4 regions of the Martinezella lusitana genome follow, and region 3 is predicted to be linked to each of the others. Evidence: predicted binding sites of a transcription regulator. Region 3 holds the regulator's gene; each other region holds the start of a gene.
The links. Region 3 encodes LexA, which represses DNA repair genes until DNA is damaged. Its sites were predicted from a motif close to TGTTCNNNNTGTGTTCNG; they were not measured.

Region 1 (4,360 bases), 1.9 Mb from region 3:
GCTGGCCGCGCCCCTCGCCCTGGCCCTGCTGGCCGCGGCGATCGCCTTGGCCGCGTGCGCCCTGGCGCTGCTGATTGTCGCTGCGTCCACCAAGACGCCAAAGCAGAACCGGCTTCGGCTCAGTCGGCTCGGCGACAACTGCGTCGCCAGCCTCAACCGCTACGGCCTCCACAGGCTCGGCAGCGACGGCAACAGCCGGTTCGGCCAGAGCTTCCGTGGGAGAGGCTTCGGTAATAGGGGCTTCCGCAATAGAAGCTGCATCCTCAGCGACGGTTTCGCCTTCCGTAGCCGGCTCGTCGCTGGCGCCATCGGCATCATCGTGATCGGCACCATCGGCAGCGGCTTCCGCAACCTGCGGCGCCTGAGCGGGCGCTGCGGAGGCATCCTGCAGTGCGAGGTGGGCCGTCGCATCTTCGGGCTTCACGGCATCAGCACGGTAGCCGAGACCCTTGAGGATCTCTTCCATGTCTTCCAGCGTCGCGCCGAGGATGGAAAGCATCGCCGTTGTCGTGGTGAAGCGGCGACCGTCATAGGCGCCTTCCGGACGCGAAGCCTGACCCGGCTTCCACTGCAGCAGCGGACGAATGATATCCGCCAGGCGCTCGAGAATGTCGATACGCACCGCGCGCTTGCCGAGGAATCGGAAGCCGGCAAGTTTGTAGAACGTGCGCTCATAGGTCGGATCGGTAACGACGGAGGTCCGGCCAGCGGCCAGGACCGGGATCAGGTCGCCATAGCCCGGCTTGTCGAGACCATCATTCTTCAGCGCCCAGAGCAGGGTGATGAGTTCGGCAGGCGACGGCTTCAACAGGGCAGGCACGAAGATGTGGTAGGCGCCAAAGCGAATGCCGTAGCGGCGCATCGAGGCGCGTCCATCCTGATCCAGCGACTTTACCTCTTCGGTAACGTCGCGGCGGAACAGCACGCCAAGATTTTCGACCAATTGGAAGGCCAACCCCTTGGCAAGCCCCTGCAGGTCCTCGGCGCGCGACAGGTCGTCGAGCGGCTTCAGGACCGTACTGATATGGTGGTTCACGAAGCGCTCGATGCGCGCAGCGACGTGATCACGCGCATTGCTCGTCAACTGCTCGTCGGCGAGCAGGATGACGCGCGGCCGCATGATGTGATCGCTACCCGTCAGGCGCGCCACGGGATCGCCGAGCCAGCGGACGAGACCGTCCGCGCTGATCGCCAGATCGCTATTGCCGGCCGCATGCATCCGAGCCGCGCGCGCCTCGAACTCCAGCGCGAGCGCCTTTAGCGAGGCCGTCTGGACAGCCTTGGCGTCCGGCCCCTCGGTTCCCGAGACAGGCGTAAACCGGAATCCGGTCAACTGTCCCACATGATGTCCCTCAACGAAGACATCCCCATTCACACTGATTTCAGCTTCCAGCATCGCATTCTCTCTCAGGCGCTTCATGAGCACAGATGTCCTGCGATCAACAAAGCGGTTCGTCAACCTTTCATGTAACGCGTCGGACAATCGATCTTCGATTTCCCGCGTCTTTTCTTGCCAGTGTGTCGGATCGGCAAGCCATCCGGGCCGGTTCGACACATAGGTCCAAGTTCTTATCTGCGCGATTCGCGCCGAAAGCGTGTCGATATCGCCATCCGTCCGATCGGCACGATGCACCTGCTCGGCAAGAAAATCCTCCTTTACCGTGCCATAGCGCACGAGGTCCGAAAAGAGGGTAGCGATAAGATCGGCATGCTGGGCGGGCGTAATACGCCGATAGTCGGGAAGCGCACAGGCTTCCCATAATTTTTCGACCCGCTCGGGGCTGCTGGCGAGAACGGAAATCTCCAGATCACGCGCCATATGTTCGAGCGCTTGCTGGTCGACCGCCGGCAATGCCCGCGTCAAGCCCTGCACGCGCGGCGCCTCCTCAAGGCTCGCGCGCAACGAAGCGATCGACGAGAAGTCGAAATGCTTGGTACGCCATTGCAGCACCTTGACCGTGTCGAACTCGTGACCCTCGATGCGTCGCACCAGCTCATCGTCGAAGGGATCGACCTGCCCCGTCACGCCGAAGGTGCCGTCCCTCAGATGGCGGCCGGCGCGGCCGGCTACCTGGCCGAGTTCACCCGGATTGAGATTGCGGAACTGATAGCCGTCGAACTTGCGGTCCTGGGCGAAGGCAACGTGATCGACATCGAGATTGAGGCCCATGCCGATCGCATCGGTCGCGACCAGATATTCGACGTCGCCGGCCTGATAGAGCGCCACCTGCGCATTGCGGGTGCGCGGGCTGAGCGCGCCGAGCACGACGGCCGCCCCGCCGCGCTGGCGGCGGATAAGCTCAGCAATGGCATAGACCTCGTCGGCCGAAAAAGCGACGATCGCGGTGCGCTGCGGCAGGCGGGTGATCTTCTTCTGGCCGGCATAGAAAAGATGTGACAGGCGCGGCCGTTCGACGACAGTGATCCCCGGCAGCAATTGTTCAAGGATCGGCCGCATCGTGCCGGCGCCGAGCAACAGCGTCTCGTCGCGGCCCCGCAAATTCAGGATACGGTCGGTGAAGATATGGCCGCGCTCCAGATCGCCGGCGAGCTGAACCTCGTCGATGGCGACGAAAGAAGCACGCGTCTCGCGCGGCATGGCCTCGACGGTACAGACCGAATAGCGCGCATTGGGCGGTGAAATCTTCTCTTCGCCGGTGACCAGCGCAACATTCTGCGCTCCGACCTTCTCGACAACACGCGTATAGACCTCGCGCGCCAGCAGCCGCAGCGGCAGGCCGATCACGCCGTTGCCGTGCGCCACCATGCGCTCGATAGCGTAATGGGTTTTGCCGGTATTGGTCGGTCCGAGCACCGCGGTTACGCCGCGTCCGCTCAGGATCATTGGCTGCGAGGTCTGAGTCATAGGTCCATGCATGGGCGAGAAACCACTGTCTTGCGATCAGCAAGCTCCCCAGGAAAGAGAAGAACAGATGACGACCATATGTGACAAAGGCAAGACCTGAATCAAAAAACAACCGCCGCAACATTCGATTTCATAAATAGCGATCTCAACCAAAAGCTACATTATCACTACATCCCAGGCGAGTCCCGTCGAGTCCGGAACAGCTTGAGAACGAATCAGCGACGAATCGCTGACTCCGGAGAGTTCCTTTTTTGTTCACTACAATATATAGATTTTAATTCATAGAGTCCCACCACATACTGAATCGCCTTTTGACTTGCTTTTCCAACAGAAAGGGAGTCGGATCGCTACCTGATCGAGATCGGGACGCCTGCGGAAAACATGGTTAAATATTTGTAAATCTGAAGACTTCCGTTGGGAATCCGGCTCAGGAAAGCCCCCTGTTAAGATTCGGGTCAAAGCCGGAACGAATCGGCGACGAATCACCGACTTTCGGGGATTCCATCTTTGTTCTCCACAATATCTAGCGTATTTGCGATCAAAATGCATAGGACTCTGGATGGTTGAAGCGCAGAATCGACCCGAATCAGGGATTGCAATTAACCTTTAAGAGAAACCGAATAAAAGAAAACAATAAATTCCCGCAATGATTGAATCCATTAACACTTCGATCAAAGCCGGAACGAATCGGCGACGAATCGCTGATTCCACCATGTATCCCATTTGTTCACGGCTACATCTAGCACTCGGATGAGGAAGCTGATCCAGATGAAGAACGGGAAGACGGAGTGGATGAGCCGGAAAACTCCCGATTTTAACGAATTCGATCGATGGGCACTACCTTGTGGCGATCAATCTCAAATCCGCATGCCAAAAAGATAAAAGTTTCGCCCGCCGCCGTTAACCAAAGCTCAAACGCAGAACGAATCGCTGACGAATCACGGACAGCTCCATTTTCCCGTTTCGTTCACCGCAACATGTTGTATTTAAATAAATTTTTAACCATAAGAGAAGCTCGCTGACCGGCATTTTTCCGCGCGCAACGCGCGGCGGCATTAACCTTTTACCTCGGCATGCAGATGCGTCCTCATACCGACGGTTATTTCTGAGCCGGAACAATTTCGTGCGGCGCGAGTTTCTTCGGGTATCGAACACGGTGTGCCGCCCGTTTTGCGTAAACGAGGTAAAAGGGCACACCGATTGAAGCAACCGCTTGAGCGAAGTCCTCACTCCAGCGGAAACTTCAAGCGCTGGACGCGGAGGAAATAAGCCATGCTTGGTACCATTTTACTTGTAATCGTGATTCTCATGCTGGTCGGCGCTTTCCCGAGCTGGGGTTACAGCCGAAGCTGGGGATATGGTCCATCCGGCGGTCTCGGCCTCGTTCTCGTCATTGTTCTCATTCTACTGCTGATGGGCCGGATTTGATCGGGCTGATAATGTTGAAAACCTCGTCATAACAGGGAGCAAATACCATGAAAAAATCATCGTCGC
Region 2 (4,360 bases), 870 kb from region 3:
CATCGGCGGCGGCTCGGCGGACGCGGCGGCGACCCTGCGCGGATTGGCGAAGCTCTGGAACCTTGCCCTGCCCCTGGACACGATGACGGCGCTTGCGCTGAAGCTCGGAGCCGATGTGCCGATGTGCCTTGCCAGCCGACCACTGATCGCACGCGGCATCGGTGAGGCGATCGAATTGCTGCCGGACTTTCCGTCCTTCGCCATGGTCCTCGGTAACCCCCTCGTCGGGGTTTCGACGCCGGAGGTGTTTCGCCAGTTGGCCCGCAAGGACAATCCACCGCTGGTGCTCGCTTCACGGATGCCAAGCGACCACTCACAATGGATCACGACGATCGGGACGCTGCGCAACGATCTTGAGCCGCCGGCACAGTCGCTGTGCGGCGAAGTCGCCACGTTGGCGCAGATGATCACCGATGAAGGGGCGCTTGTGACGCGCATGTCCGGCTCCGGTGCCACCTGCTTCGGCTTGTTTGATGATCTTGAGCAGGCAACTGCGGCAGCGGCATCGCTTCACAGGTTGCGGCCGGACTGGTATTTCCAGGCGACGGAAACAATCAAGGGAGATGCATGATGGCTGGCCCAAGCGAAGCAAGACCCTTCATTCCCGTCGGCATCGCCGTGCTCACCGTTTCCGATACGCGCACGCTTGCCGACGACAAATCCGGAGACACGCTGGTCGCTCGCATCGCGGAGGCCGGCCACAGGCTGGCCGCCCGCGCCATCGTCCCCGACGACAAGGAGCGCATTCGCAGCCAGGTGGAGGCCTGGACGCGCGACAAGACCATCGACGTCGTCATCACCACCGGCGGCACCGGCTTTACCGGACGCGACGTGACGCCCGAGGCGCTGGAGCCGCTGTTCGAAAAGCGGATGGACGGCTTTTCCGAGGTGTTCCATCGCATTTCCTACGACAAGATTGGCACGGCGACCATCCAGTCGCGGGCAACCGGCGGCGTCGCCAACGCCACTTTCATCTTCGTGCTGCCGGGCTCGCCCGGCGCCTGCAAGGATGCCTGGGACGGCATCTTGAAGGCGCAGCTCGACTATCGGCACATGCCCTGCAATTTCGTGGAGATCATGCCGCGCCTCGACGAGCACCTGAAGCGTGGCTCCGGCACCAACTGAGATTGGCGTTTCGCTGAGATAAAGTCGCCCGGCCTTCTGAACTGCTATGCCTTTGGCCCAGGAAGAACAGGAATAGAATCCCAATTCTGACCGGTGAGAATGACACAGCTGCGACCGGTGACATCGGTGATCATCATTGTCCAGCTGCCGCTTTCAGCGGCGAAGATTTCGACGATCGTCTTTGAATCGAGCTGACCGATGGCCGAGGGTTTCTCGGAATAGTGCCCATCAAGAAAAGCAGCAATCTCGGCGCGCTTGGCGCAGGCGAGTGTCGCCTGTGCGGCGGCCTGGTTGGGGAGAAGGATTGCCGTTGCCAAGACGGCCGTTCCGATAAGGCGGTTGAACATCGTGCGTTCCATAACGCACCTCCTTTCGCCGGAAATCCGGCAGAAGAGGAGAGTTCTGCTGACCTGTTCTGCCGCATACCGGCATCTTCATGGTCGACCGCCCAACGCGACACGCGAAAGCGGCCGCCACAAGAAAATTATGACAGCTATTCCAGTATTTACAAATAGAGATCTGGATTGGCGACCCTACCGCGCCCCGCGCGCGACCCAGGAGGGGATGAGCTCGCTGGACAAACGGCGGCCCTTTTGTCCCTTGGCGAACTCGGCAAGCCGCATGCCGGTCTTTGCAAACGCTATGGCCTGCCGCTTGGAGAGAAGCAGCCCGAGTTCCAGTGGTGGCGAGCCGCGTCTGATGCGCTGCAACAGCGGCCGGCGATAGCCGCGCGAAGCGGTGAAGCGGGCAGGCACCTTGTTCAGCGAGACATATTCGGCGATCTCATCGATCCAGCCGGCCTGCGGCCGCGCGCCGGGCTCGACCAAAAGCAGCCACTCGCCCCGCGCCGAGCGCAATATGTCCTTGATATCCCACTGCGAATAAAAACGGCAGCCGGCGGCGTCGGCAACCCGCGAGGTGCCGTCGCGCGAGCCGTGATCGAGCACGACGACGTCGCAGACGAGCCCTTCGATCGCGCCCGCCACCAAAACCGCCAATGTCTGTGCCAGCTCAGGTTCCTGATCCTGGCATTCTATGATGACCGTCAACATTGCCCATTTATAGAGCGCCGCACAATTTATTGCCAGCGGCTAAGCCGAAAACCAGAGCGTTTAAGAAAAGAATCATATGCAACTTTGAAAAAGCTGTTCCAGCCTCCGCCCGTCCCTCGAATGAAGGTAACCCTCTGTATTTTGTTCTTGCATTGTTCTCATTTGTCGGATAGGAATTTAATCAGCTTAGACGCGGCATGCAATGTCATAAACCGCCCCCCGGAGTTACCGATGAACGAGCAGTCCCTTGCAGGGCAGGCCGCGTTTGCGCCTGCCAACACGGCAGATATTGCCAATGCGTTGATCGCCGATACCGGTCTCAGGGTCGAGATCGACCGTCGGCGTGGCCGTGGCGCCGGGCTGAACCCGAGCGGCCGGTTCGAGCCGATGCAGCGCGAGACATTCGACGACGGCTGGCAGACCCTCGAAGATCTGCCGCCCTTCAAGACCGAAGTACAGATTGAAAAACCGCGCACGGCAATCACCCGCAACGAATCCCCCGACATCCCATTCGACCGCTCCATCAATCCCTATCGTGGCTGCGAGCATGGCTGCATCTATTGTTTCGCGCGGCCGACGCACGCCTATATGGGCCTGTCGGCAGGGCTCGATTTCGAAGCGAAGCTGTTTGCCAAGCCGGATGCGGCGAAGCTTCTGGAACGGGAGCTGGCAAAGCCCGGCTACAAGCCGCGCGTCATCGCCATCGGCACCAATACCGATCCCTATCAGCCAATCGAGAAGGAATGGCGGATCATGCGCCAGATTCTCGAAGTGCTGAACAAGGCCAACCATCCTGTGGCGATCGTCACCAAGTCGGCGCTGGTCATGCGCGATATCGATATCCTGAAGGAAATGGCCGCCAAGAATCTGGTACGGGTCGGCCTCTCGGTGACGACGCTCGACCGCAAGCTGGCCCGCACCATGGAGCCGCGCGCGGCGACGCCGCAGCGGCGGCTGGAAGCGATCAAGGCGCTGAGCGATGCGGGTATCCAGACCGCCATCATGGTGGCGCCGATCATCCCCGCCCTCAACGACCATGAGATCGAGCGCATCCTCGATGCCGGCAAGGCGGCCGGCGCCATGGAGGCGAGCTATGTCATCCTGCGCCTGCCGCTGGAGGTCAGCCCGCTGTTCCGCGACTGGCTGCTGCAGCACTATCCGGATCGCTATCGCCATGTCATGTCGCTGATCCGTTCGATGCGCGGCGGCAAGGATTACGACGCCGATTTCAGCAAGCGCATGAAGGGCGCCGGCCCCTATGCCTGGCAGATCAGCCGCCGCTTCGAAATGGCGACCAGGCGGCTGGAGCTTACCCGCCGCAATATCGCATTGCGCGACGACCTGTTCGTGCCGCCGGATGGCAGCGGCGTGCAGCTCTCGTTGCTCTGACCCCTTTCCTTGCGGGTTTCCCTGCCCGCTGGAAGAGCCCCCCGGTTCGCCGCCATGATCCACCGGGGGCTTGCAGGAGATCGGGTGGTGTGCGAGCTTCGCCGCATGCCACGCAGACCACCCGATTCTCCCATGCTTTTCGACGAAAGGCCGATCGTTCCAAGCTTCGAGCTGGAGCTGATCGCCCGCCGTGCCGGACATTGGCCCGTCGCCGGTGCCGACGAGGCCGGGCGCGGCCCCCTGGCGGGGCCGGTCGTTGCCGCCGCCGTCATTCTCGACCCCGAGCGCATTCCCCAGGGATTGAATGATTCCAAGCAGCTCTCGGCTGCCCGACGCGAGGCGCTATTCATCGAGATCCTTGCCACGGCGACGGTCTCCATCGCCTCATCGAGCGCGACCCGCATCGACGTCACCGATATCCGCAAGGCAAGCCTTGATGCCATGCGTCGCGCCATCTGCGGCCTCGCCATACCGGCAAGTTATGTCCTGACCGACGGGCTGGATGTGCCAGCCGGACTGGCCTGCCCGGGAAAGGCCGTGGTCAAGGGCGACGCCCGCTCTTTCTCCATTGCAGCCGCCTCGATCGTCGCCAAGGTGACGCGCGACCGAATGATGGCGCGGGCCGGCGACGTCTTCCCAGCCTATGGCTTTGCAGCCCATGCGGGCTACGGCACCGCCCAGCATCGCGCCGGCATCGAGAAGCACGGCCCCTGCTCGCTGCATCGCATGAGCTTCCGGCCACTTCGAAGAGACGAAGCCTGACGGCTATCATTCGACAAGGCCAGCGATGATCT
Region 3 (4,360 bases):
TGCCGGAGAGCGAGGTGCGGTTCGCCTTGTCATAGGACGACTTGTAGACAAGGCCGATGCCGAGCTTGCCGCAGAGTTCCTTCAGCACACCGGCAACCATGAAGGCATGATCGCGGCTTTCCATCTGGCAGGGGCCGGCAATCAGCGACAGCTTGGCGGTATTGGAAAACAGAACCTTGGATGCGCCCTCGCCGACGATCACTTCGGAATTCGTGCTCATGCTATCTCCTCGAAGGCAAACAACGCGCCCTGTCCGGGGGCGGGCTTTGCCAGAATACGATTGTTCTTACGCGTGTATGTGACGCCGTTAGCAGCCAAATGCGACGATGTCACGGAAAGATCGTGTGTCTTGAAGAGGATTGCGCGCGCGCGAAGGCCGGGATCGCCCGCCGGCACAGGAAAATCGTAAAAGGCTTCCATGCCTTCCGGGGTCAGAACCTCGATCCGGGCATTCGCCGTCTCGATCGTCAGCCCAAAGGAATGCTCCGATATCTTCGGTCCACCTGCAACCTGTTCGAAGAAACCCCGGAATGCCGCCGGCTTCGGCGTCGACAGGGCGACCTGTGCAATGCCAGTCACGCCGTTGGCATGCCGTTCCAGGGCGCTGCGATCGGCCGGTATGGGATTGATCCGCTGCGCGCAGAAAGCGTAGAAATCCGGCGACCGCAGATCGGCCGCGAAAGCGAGACGGAAGCCGGCGATCGTTTCCGAGCCGTCCAGCATGCGCATCGGCCGTTCGAAATCCAGCATGCTCCCGGCCGACATGGCGTTCGCCTGGAAGCGCTTATCATCGACGGCCGCATCCTCAGTGCCGAAAACCACGGCCGAAAAACCTTCCTCACTGACGCGAAAACGGTAGGCCTGATCGCGAGCGACAAAAACATTGCCCTCCTCGATACTCGCTTCATATTGCTCATGCGACGCAACGCCCAGAGGCTCCAGATAGGTCTTGTCGGAAAAGAACACGCAGGCATTCTCGGTGCCGAAAGGATGGCGGGCATCAGCGGCAACGGTAAAGCCGAGCTTGCCAAGCCGCTCCCGCGCCATGGCGATATTGACCGTTGGCAAAACGAGATGATCCAGCGGATGCAGCGATAAGGCCATGGCTTCCTCCTTCATGTATGCCGCAGGTTTGCGCCCTTCCGCGGTTCAATTCAAGATGAAAGCGCGGCGTCTAAAAACCAGGCGGATCGCAAAAAGAAGGCTTATTGTCGAATAGTTTGCGACTGCGCGGAAGCCGCAAGTCCTCCGGGTTTCAGTAGTCATGCAACGATAGCCGGCTCCCATTCCCGCAGAATCGACCATGGCCGACTTCCATATATGTTTCCATTGACTAGCGCCGGAATACTCCACGGTTCCGCCTACGGGGGACCTGTTATGTTCTGCTTTATTTAACACGCCCACAAAACATTCATCGAAAATTAGGGACTTGCGGAACACATATGGAACATATAGTGTTCGTTCTGGATTTGTTTCACGATACCTTCACGATTCTGGGGTTCAAATACGATGTTGACACGCAAGCAGCAGGAACTGCTTCTCTTCATTCACGAACGGATGAAGGAGTCCGGTATTCCACCTTCTTTCGATGAAATGAAAGATGCGCTGGATCTTGCGTCCAAGTCCGGCATTCACCGTTTGATCACGGCTCTGGAAGAGCGCGGCTTCATCCGCCGCCTGCCGAATCGGGCTCGAGCGCTGGAGGTCATCAAGCTACCGGAAGCCTATAGTCCGAGCCTGCAGCCGCGCCGCGTTTTCTCGCCGAGCGTCATCGAGGGCAGCCTGGGCAAGCCCCAGCCGGTACAGCCGCCCGCCCCTGCGAAGCCGGCGAACGACGAGAACAATAGCGCCGTATCCGTGCCGGTCATGGGCCGCATTGCTGCCGGTGTTCCGATCTCGGCGATCCAGAACAACACTCACGATATCAGCGTCCCCGCAGACATGCTTGGCTCTGGCGAGCATTATGCGCTCGAGGTCAAGGGCGACTCGATGATCGATGCCGGCATCTTCGATGGCGACACTGTCATCATCCGCAACAGCACGACCGCCAATCCCGGCGATATCGTCGTCGCCTTGGTCGACGATGAAGAGGCGACATTGAAGCGCTTCCGCCGCAAGGGTGCCTCAATAGCGCTCGAGGCGGCCAATCCCGCCTATGAGACCCGTATTTTCGGGCCGGATCGCGTCAAGGTGCAAGGCAAGCTCGTCGGCCTTATCCGTCGTTATCACTAGCTGGTGACGCGGGCACAATCGGCGCTCCGAATGTGCCCGTTCGCCAATCATAGCCGCGATGCAGATTCCATGGCCGCGCTAGAGTTTCAAATGCGGTCGTGGCGATCGGCTTGTTGGCACTAAGATCCATTTCGATGGACCCGGTTCGCTGTAACGTAGCCCCTGTAAACAGCATTGCACCCGAGCGGCAACGATCGAGTCGCAGACGGATAGGGGTGACGACGATATTGGCGGTGTCACAGGCCGGGGCGAGATAGGCCGCATCCTCGATTGTGACGAGCATCTCGCCATTGCTGAGCACCGCCACGCACCATGCCCGTTTCTGGCAGGCAAAGCCACCCTCCCCCGCTTTATCCAATGCCGCATCCATCGCCTTGCGGACAGCGTTCTGCTCATCGGCAGTCAGGCGGCGGTTCCTGTCCGATTTGCTGATCTTGGGGAGTTGGCTGTCGGGTGGAAGCATTGTCGGCGGCCGGTGATCGGTCATGGCCAGTGCCCTTTGCCACTGCTCGAAGATGAAGTCAGGCGGCTTTTCGCGATTGCTCGTCAAAGCATCGTCCCGCCGCAAGGCTACCAAGGTGCCATCCTCGGAAATCATCAAGTCAGGCTTTCGGACATCCGGAACAAGTGCGGCGACAACAACCGAGCCAATCATCAGCAACACGCCCGTATGCCGTAGCCAAGTCTTCAGCAAAGTCATCAATACGAAGCCGGCAATGAATGTCGGGAACAGCCAGACCGGCATTCGGCCGAACGGAATATTGCCACCCCAGGCAGCAACAGTCTTGGCGATGATGATAACGAGGTCCAGCCCCTCGCCGGTGATCTGCCAGAACCATCCATCGAGACCGAACGGCATCAGCAGCATCGCGGCCATTCCGAACGGCATGACGATAAAGGAAACGATCGGCATGGCAGCCAGGTTGGCAGCGAGACCATAGGTCGACAACCGGTGGAAATGCTCGATCGAAAAGATCGCCGTCGACGCGCCACCGAGAAAGGAGGTCGACAATATGCCGCCGAAGAAACGCGAGACGAAAAGCAGCGGGCGCATGACCCGAAACCGGGAAAAAATGCTTTCCCGATGCCGCCGCCGCGTCCAGAGCGAATAGCCGGATACCAATGCCAGTGTTGCGGCATAGGACATCTGGAAACTCGGTCCCAACGCCTGCGACGGCGACAGGACGAGGATAACGATCGCCGACAGGGCAACGTTGCGCAGGCTGAGAGATGGCCGATCGAAAAGAACGGCGACCAGCATGATCGCCATCATGATGAAAGCGCGCTCCGCCGAAACACCGAAACCGGAAATCAGGTAGTAGGCGGTCACCGTTATCAGCGCGCCAATGGCAGCGATCTTCTTCGTTGGCCAGGCCTGTGCGACTCCAAACAACAGGCTGAGGGCATAACGCAAGCCGACATAAAAGATACCGGCCGAGAGCGCCATGTTCAGGCCGGAAATGGCGATGATATGCGTAAGGCCCGCCGTCCGCAGCGCTTCGGTCGTATCGTCAGAAATCGCGCGTCTCTCATCGGTGACAAGCGCTGCCGCAAAGGCCCCGGTATCGCCGGGCAGTGTCTTCCTGATCCTGTCGCCGATGCTGTTGCGCAAACCCGCGAGCCAGATATCCGCTCTGTCGAGAATTGTTCCGTTGTCGATATCACCGGAAGGTGAGATGAGTGTCGGCGCTCCAAAGGCAAAGCCGTTCGCGCCGATCCCATTGAAATATGCGCTGAAGGCAAAATCGTTAAGACCCGGCAAGGCAGGCCCCGCCGCCGGCGTCAGCCGTACCCTGCCCTGCATGCGATCGCCGAGTTGGAAGGGCTGGGGCTGTTTGCGCACGAAAATGGTGACCCGTTCCGGGGCCCTGCGGATGGTCGGCTTCTCCGTTGCTTCGAGTGCGACGACATAGCGCCAGCGTCCGTTATCATCCGACTCACGCCGCTCGATCCGCCCGGTGATCGTGGTCGTCACCGCTGAGTCGAGCATCACGGTCGAAGCGCGCCAGGCTTCACATTGAGCCAACGCCATGCCGGAGCATGTCAGCATTCCAGCCAAGAGGAAGTGCCGCAGCCCAGGCTCCGCATGCTGCTTCAGAAAGAAAGCACCCGCGAAAATCAAAAGGGC
Region 4 (4,360 bases), 1.3 Mb from region 3:
GTCATAAAACGCGCCTATTGCCGGACGATCCGCGCCCGTGCTGCTCCAAGGCATAGGCGCTCTATCCCATCTCGACAGGTCTCGTCATGATCCGCAGCACCGTTTCCGCCTTCACCGTTCCCTCGCAGGAGGAGCGTGAAAACTTCATTGCGCTGGAAAAGACCCCCGCCATCCACGCCGCGACACTGGCGTCGCTTGCCTGCATGAACACGGTGCGCGTCGGCGGCGCGGCTGGCCAGGGACGGCCGCTTGCTTTCCCCTTCACCGTGGCTGCCTGGAATCTGGAGCGCTGCCTTTTCCCGATCGAATCCGCCGCCAAGCTGGAGGCGACCAATGCGCCACTGGTGCTGCTCTCGGAGATGGATGAAGGCATGGCACGCACTGGGCAGGGCGACCCCACGGCTACCATCGCCGGCGAACTGGGCATGAATTACGCCTATGGCGTCGAATTCCTCGAACTCAGTCTCGGCTCCGAGATCGAGCGTTCCTTCTGCAAGGACGATGTCAACGAGAACGGCTTTCATGGCAACGCGCTGATGGCCTCGACCGCGCTGAAAGACGTCTTCCTGTTCCGCCTGCCGGGCGAGGCCGTCTGGTTCAAGGACAGCAACGAGCAACCGCGCGTCGGCGAGCGCTGCGCCATTGGCGCTGTCGTCGAGACCGAAGCCGGTCCTTTCGTTGCCGTTTCCGTGCATCTCGAAAGTGTCGCCACTGTCGCCTATCGTGAGCGCCAGATGGCGGCGCTGATCACCGCCGTCGAGGCCTACGCCCCCGGCCTGCCGATCCTGATCGGCGGCGATCTCAATACCGGCAATCATACCGGCGGCGATTTCAGGACGGATACTCTTTTCGCCATGGCAGAGCAGCGCAGTTTCGAATGCCATGGCGGCCCTCTCGATCAGACGACCACGCGCCCGAGCCTCATCACCCGCTTTCCGGAGCGCACCATGAAGCTCGACTGGTTCTTGAGCCGTGGCCTGAAGATCGGCGATAGCCATCTCGTCTCTTCGCTCAACTCGGACGGCAAGCCGCTCTCCGATCACGATATGATCGTCTGCACCATCGAAGGTTTTGCGGCCTAAGTCTCGCAACCGTTAAAATGCGCCGGTTTTCCTGAACCACGCCGTTACCTCTTTCATGCCATGAAGACTGAGACGCGCATGGAATTGGGGGATTGCATGGTTTTGAAATTGATGTTGGCGAGCATGGCGGCCTTTGCCACCCGCGCTGCCCCGCTTGTCGCGGCATTGCCGCAGTCGAAAAACTTCGTCGCCGGTGCCGCCGGCGAGATGGACATGAAGCCTTCGCCGATCGAGCCGTCCTGGGTCGTGGCCGGCGCGCCTGTCGCCCGCCTTGCCGAGCACTCTCGCGGGCAGGACGACGCCGCGCTGACGGCATTGTGGGATTGCACGGCGGGTGAGTTTCACTGGCATTTTGGCTGGGACGAAACGGTGATGATCCTCGAAGGCGAGGTGCACATCACCACCGAGGACGGCGTCGAACGCCTGCTTTGCGCCGGTGACGTCGCCTATTTTGCCGGGGGCACATGGGCGACATGGCGCATCGACCGCTATGTGCGCAAGGTCGCCTTCTGCCGCAAGCCTTTCCCGAAGCCGCTGACCATGGCCTATCGACTGCGCAACTTGGTGCGGCAGGGCGGCGCGCAAGGTATCGCCGCCTGATGCCTTCAATAGCCGTTGCGTTTGAACGCCGGCCGACCTAAATCTGTCGGCGAATTCGAGCGAGGGCAAATCATGGCGAAGATCAAGAATGTTGCGGTCCAGATGGACCATGTGCAGGGCATCAACATCGCGGGCGACTCGACTTTCGCCATGAGCATGGAGGCCCAGAACCGCGGCTACAAGCTCTTTCACTACACGCCCGAGCGCCTCAGCATGCGCGACGGCACGGTCTATGCCTCCGTCGAGCCGATGATCCTGCGCGACGTCAAGGGTGACCATTTCGAACTCGGCGAAGCCGAGCGCGTCGATCTCTCGACCATGGATGTCGTGCTGCTGCGCCAGGATCCGCCGTTCGACATGGCATACATCACCTCGACGCATCTGCTCGAGCGTATCCATCCGAAGACGCTCGTCGTCAACGATCCGGCCTGGGTGCGCAACTCGCCGGAAAAGATTTTCGTCACCGAATTCGCCGACCTGATGCCGAAAACGCTGATCACCCGCGATGCCGGCGAGATCCGCCGTTTCCGCGAGGAGATGGGCGACATCATCCTGAAGCCGCTTTACGGCAATGGCGGCGCTGGGGTCTTCCATTCGACCCGCGACGACCGCAACCTGTCTTCGCTGCTGGAAATGTTCGGCCAGCTCTTCCGCGAGCCCTTCATCGCCCAGCAATATCTCCCGGATGTCCGCAAGGGCGACAAGCGCATCATCCTCATTGACGGCGAGCCGGTCGGCGCCATCAATCGCGTTCCGGCCGAACATGACAGCCGTTCCAACATGCATGTCGGCGGCCGCGCCGAGGCAACGGAGCTGACGGCACGCGAACAGGAAATTTGCGCCCGCATCGGCCCATCGCTCAAGGCTCGTGGCTTCCTCCTCGTCGGCATCGATGTCATCGGCGACTATATGACCGAGATCAACGTGACATCGCCGACCGGCATCCGCGAGGTCAAGCGCTTCGGCGGCGCCGATATCGCCAACCTGTTGTGGGACGCGATCGAGGCCAAGCGCGCCTGATTTCAGGTTTCTCGTCACGCTTTGTTCTTATATTACAACTTGCTGTCGTAACATTTCGCGCGACAGTATGTTTGTTCGCTTATTGTTCTTGTTTTATTTCTTTTTCCGTGCAAGATGATGGCTTGCAACCCGCTAAGGGGATTGGGTTGCTAGCGTAAAAAGCTTGCGGCACAGAGGATAGAGCATGGTGGCGCGCGTCAGCACAGTGGCGTTTCAGGGCATTGAGGGCGTTCCCGTCGAAGTGCAGGTGATGATCGCGCCCGGCAAGGTGCAGATGCACATCGTCGGCCTGCCGGACAAGGCCGTGGCAGAAAGTCGCGAGCGTGTGCAGGCCGCACTCCACGCTTCCGGTCTGGCACTGCCGCCTAAGAAGGTGACGGTCAATCTCGCGCCCGCAGATCTGCCGAAAGAGGGCAGTCACTTCGATCTTCCGATCGCGCTCGGGCTGATGGCGGCGCTGGGCGCCATTCCCGCGGATGCGCTGTCCGCCTATGCCGTCCTCGGCGAACTCAATCTCGACGGCACGATCGCACCCGTCGCCGGTGCGCTACCGGCTGCGATCGCCGCCAATGCCATGGGCAAGGGCCTGATCTGCCCGGCCGAAAGTGGTCCCGAAGCCGCCTGGGCCGGCGCCGAGATCGATATCCTTGCCCCGCGCAGCCTGATCGCACTTGCCAATCATTTTCGCGGCACCCAGGTCTTGTCGCGCCCCGAGCCCGCCATCCGCGCCGCGCCCGCCAATTTCCCCGATCTTGCCGATATCAAAGGGCAGGAGAGCGCCAAGCGGGCGCTGGAGGTGGCAGCGGCCGGTGGGCATAATCTGCTTTTTGTCGGGCCGCCCGGCTCCGGCAAGTCGATGCTGGCCTCGCGCCTGCCGTCGATATTGCCGCCATTGTCGACGGCGGAGCTGCTCGAAGTATCGATGATCCATTCGGTCGCCGGTCAGCTTTCCGGCGGCAAGCTCTCCGATCGCCGGCCCTATCGCACGCCGCATCATTCCGCCACTATGGCCGCATTGGTCGGCGGCGGCCACCGCGCCAGGCCTGGCGAAGCCTCGCTTGCCCATCACGGCGTTCTCTTCCTCGACGAGCTTCCGGAGTTTTCGCCGCAGGCGCTGGATGCGCTACGCCAGCCATTGGAAACGGGCGAATGCATCATCGCCCGCGCCAATCATCGCGTTTCCTATCCCGCCAACATCCAGCTTATCGCGGCGATGAACCCCTGCCGCTGTGGCATGGCCGGCGAGCCGGGCCACACCTGCGCCCGAGGCCCGCGTTGCGTCTCCGATTATCAGGGCCGGATTTCCGGGCCGCTGCTCGACCGTATCGATATCCGCATCGACGTGCCTGCCGTCTCGGCCGCCGATCTCATCCGGCCGGCAACGGCGGAAAAGAGCGCCGATGTCGCCCTGCGCGTCGCCCGCGCCCGCGAACGGCAGCGCGAACGCTTCGAGGCGGCCGGCTTGAAGGGTATTTCCACCAACGCCGGCTGCTCGACATCGATGATCGAGATCATCGCCGAGCCGGACGCGGCCGGCCTGCAATTGCTGCGCGACGCAGCCGAGAAGATGAAGTTTTCCGCCCGCGGCTATCATCGCGTGCTGAAAGTGGCGCGCACGCTCGCCGATCTCGACGACAAGCAAATGGTCGGACGCATCC

Region 1: a site for LexA is predicted at 3,108-3,125, ahead of HB780_RS24970 (helicase-related protein). Genes of this name have one in related genera too.
Region 2: a site for LexA is predicted at 2,320-2,337, ahead of HB780_RS29805 (PA0069 family radical SAM protein). Genes of this name have one in related genera too.
Region 4: a site for LexA is predicted at 2,775-2,792, ahead of HB780_RS27640 (YifB family Mg chelatase-like AAA ATPase). Genes of this name have one in related genera too.

What each region holds. Positions count from the first base shown of each region.
Region 1 is NZ_CP050308.1:2,321,543-2,325,902, forward strand. Features, by position in the region: gene HB780_RS24970 (helicase-related protein) at 1-2,866, opposite strand, end outside; gene HB780_RS24975 (DUF3309 domain-containing protein) at 4,139-4,294, shown strand.
Region 2 is NZ_CP050308.1:3,333,941-3,338,300, reverse strand. Features, by position in the region: gene HB780_RS29825 (4-(cytidine 5'-diphospho)-2-C-methyl-D-erythritol kinase) at 1-571, shown strand, start outside; gene moaB (molybdenum cofactor biosynthesis protein B) at 571-1,125, shown strand; gene HB780_RS29815 (hypothetical protein) at 1,170-1,484, opposite strand; gene HB780_RS29810 (glycosyl transferase) at 1,659-2,177, opposite strand; gene HB780_RS29805 (PA0069 family radical SAM protein) at 2,409-3,566, shown strand; gene HB780_RS29800 (ribonuclease HII) at 3,672-4,328, shown strand; gene HB780_RS29795 (phosphotransferase enzyme family protein) at 4,335-4,360, opposite strand, start outside.
Region 3 is NZ_CP050308.1:296,052-300,411, reverse strand. Features, by position in the region: gene kdsA (3-deoxy-8-phosphooctulonate synthase) at 1-220, opposite strand, end outside; gene HB780_RS15265 (VOC family protein) at 217-1,104, opposite strand; gene lexA (transcriptional repressor LexA) at 1,510-2,232, shown strand; gene HB780_RS15255 (ComEC/Rec2 family competence protein) at 2,213-4,360, opposite strand, start outside.
Region 4 is NZ_CP050308.1:2,889,259-2,893,618, forward strand. Features, by position in the region: gene HB780_RS27625 (exonuclease/endonuclease/phosphatase family protein) at 87-1,082, shown strand; gene HB780_RS27630 (cupin domain-containing protein) at 1,179-1,682, shown strand; gene gshB (glutathione synthase) at 1,755-2,702, shown strand; gene HB780_RS27640 (YifB family Mg chelatase-like AAA ATPase) at 2,887-4,360, shown strand, end outside.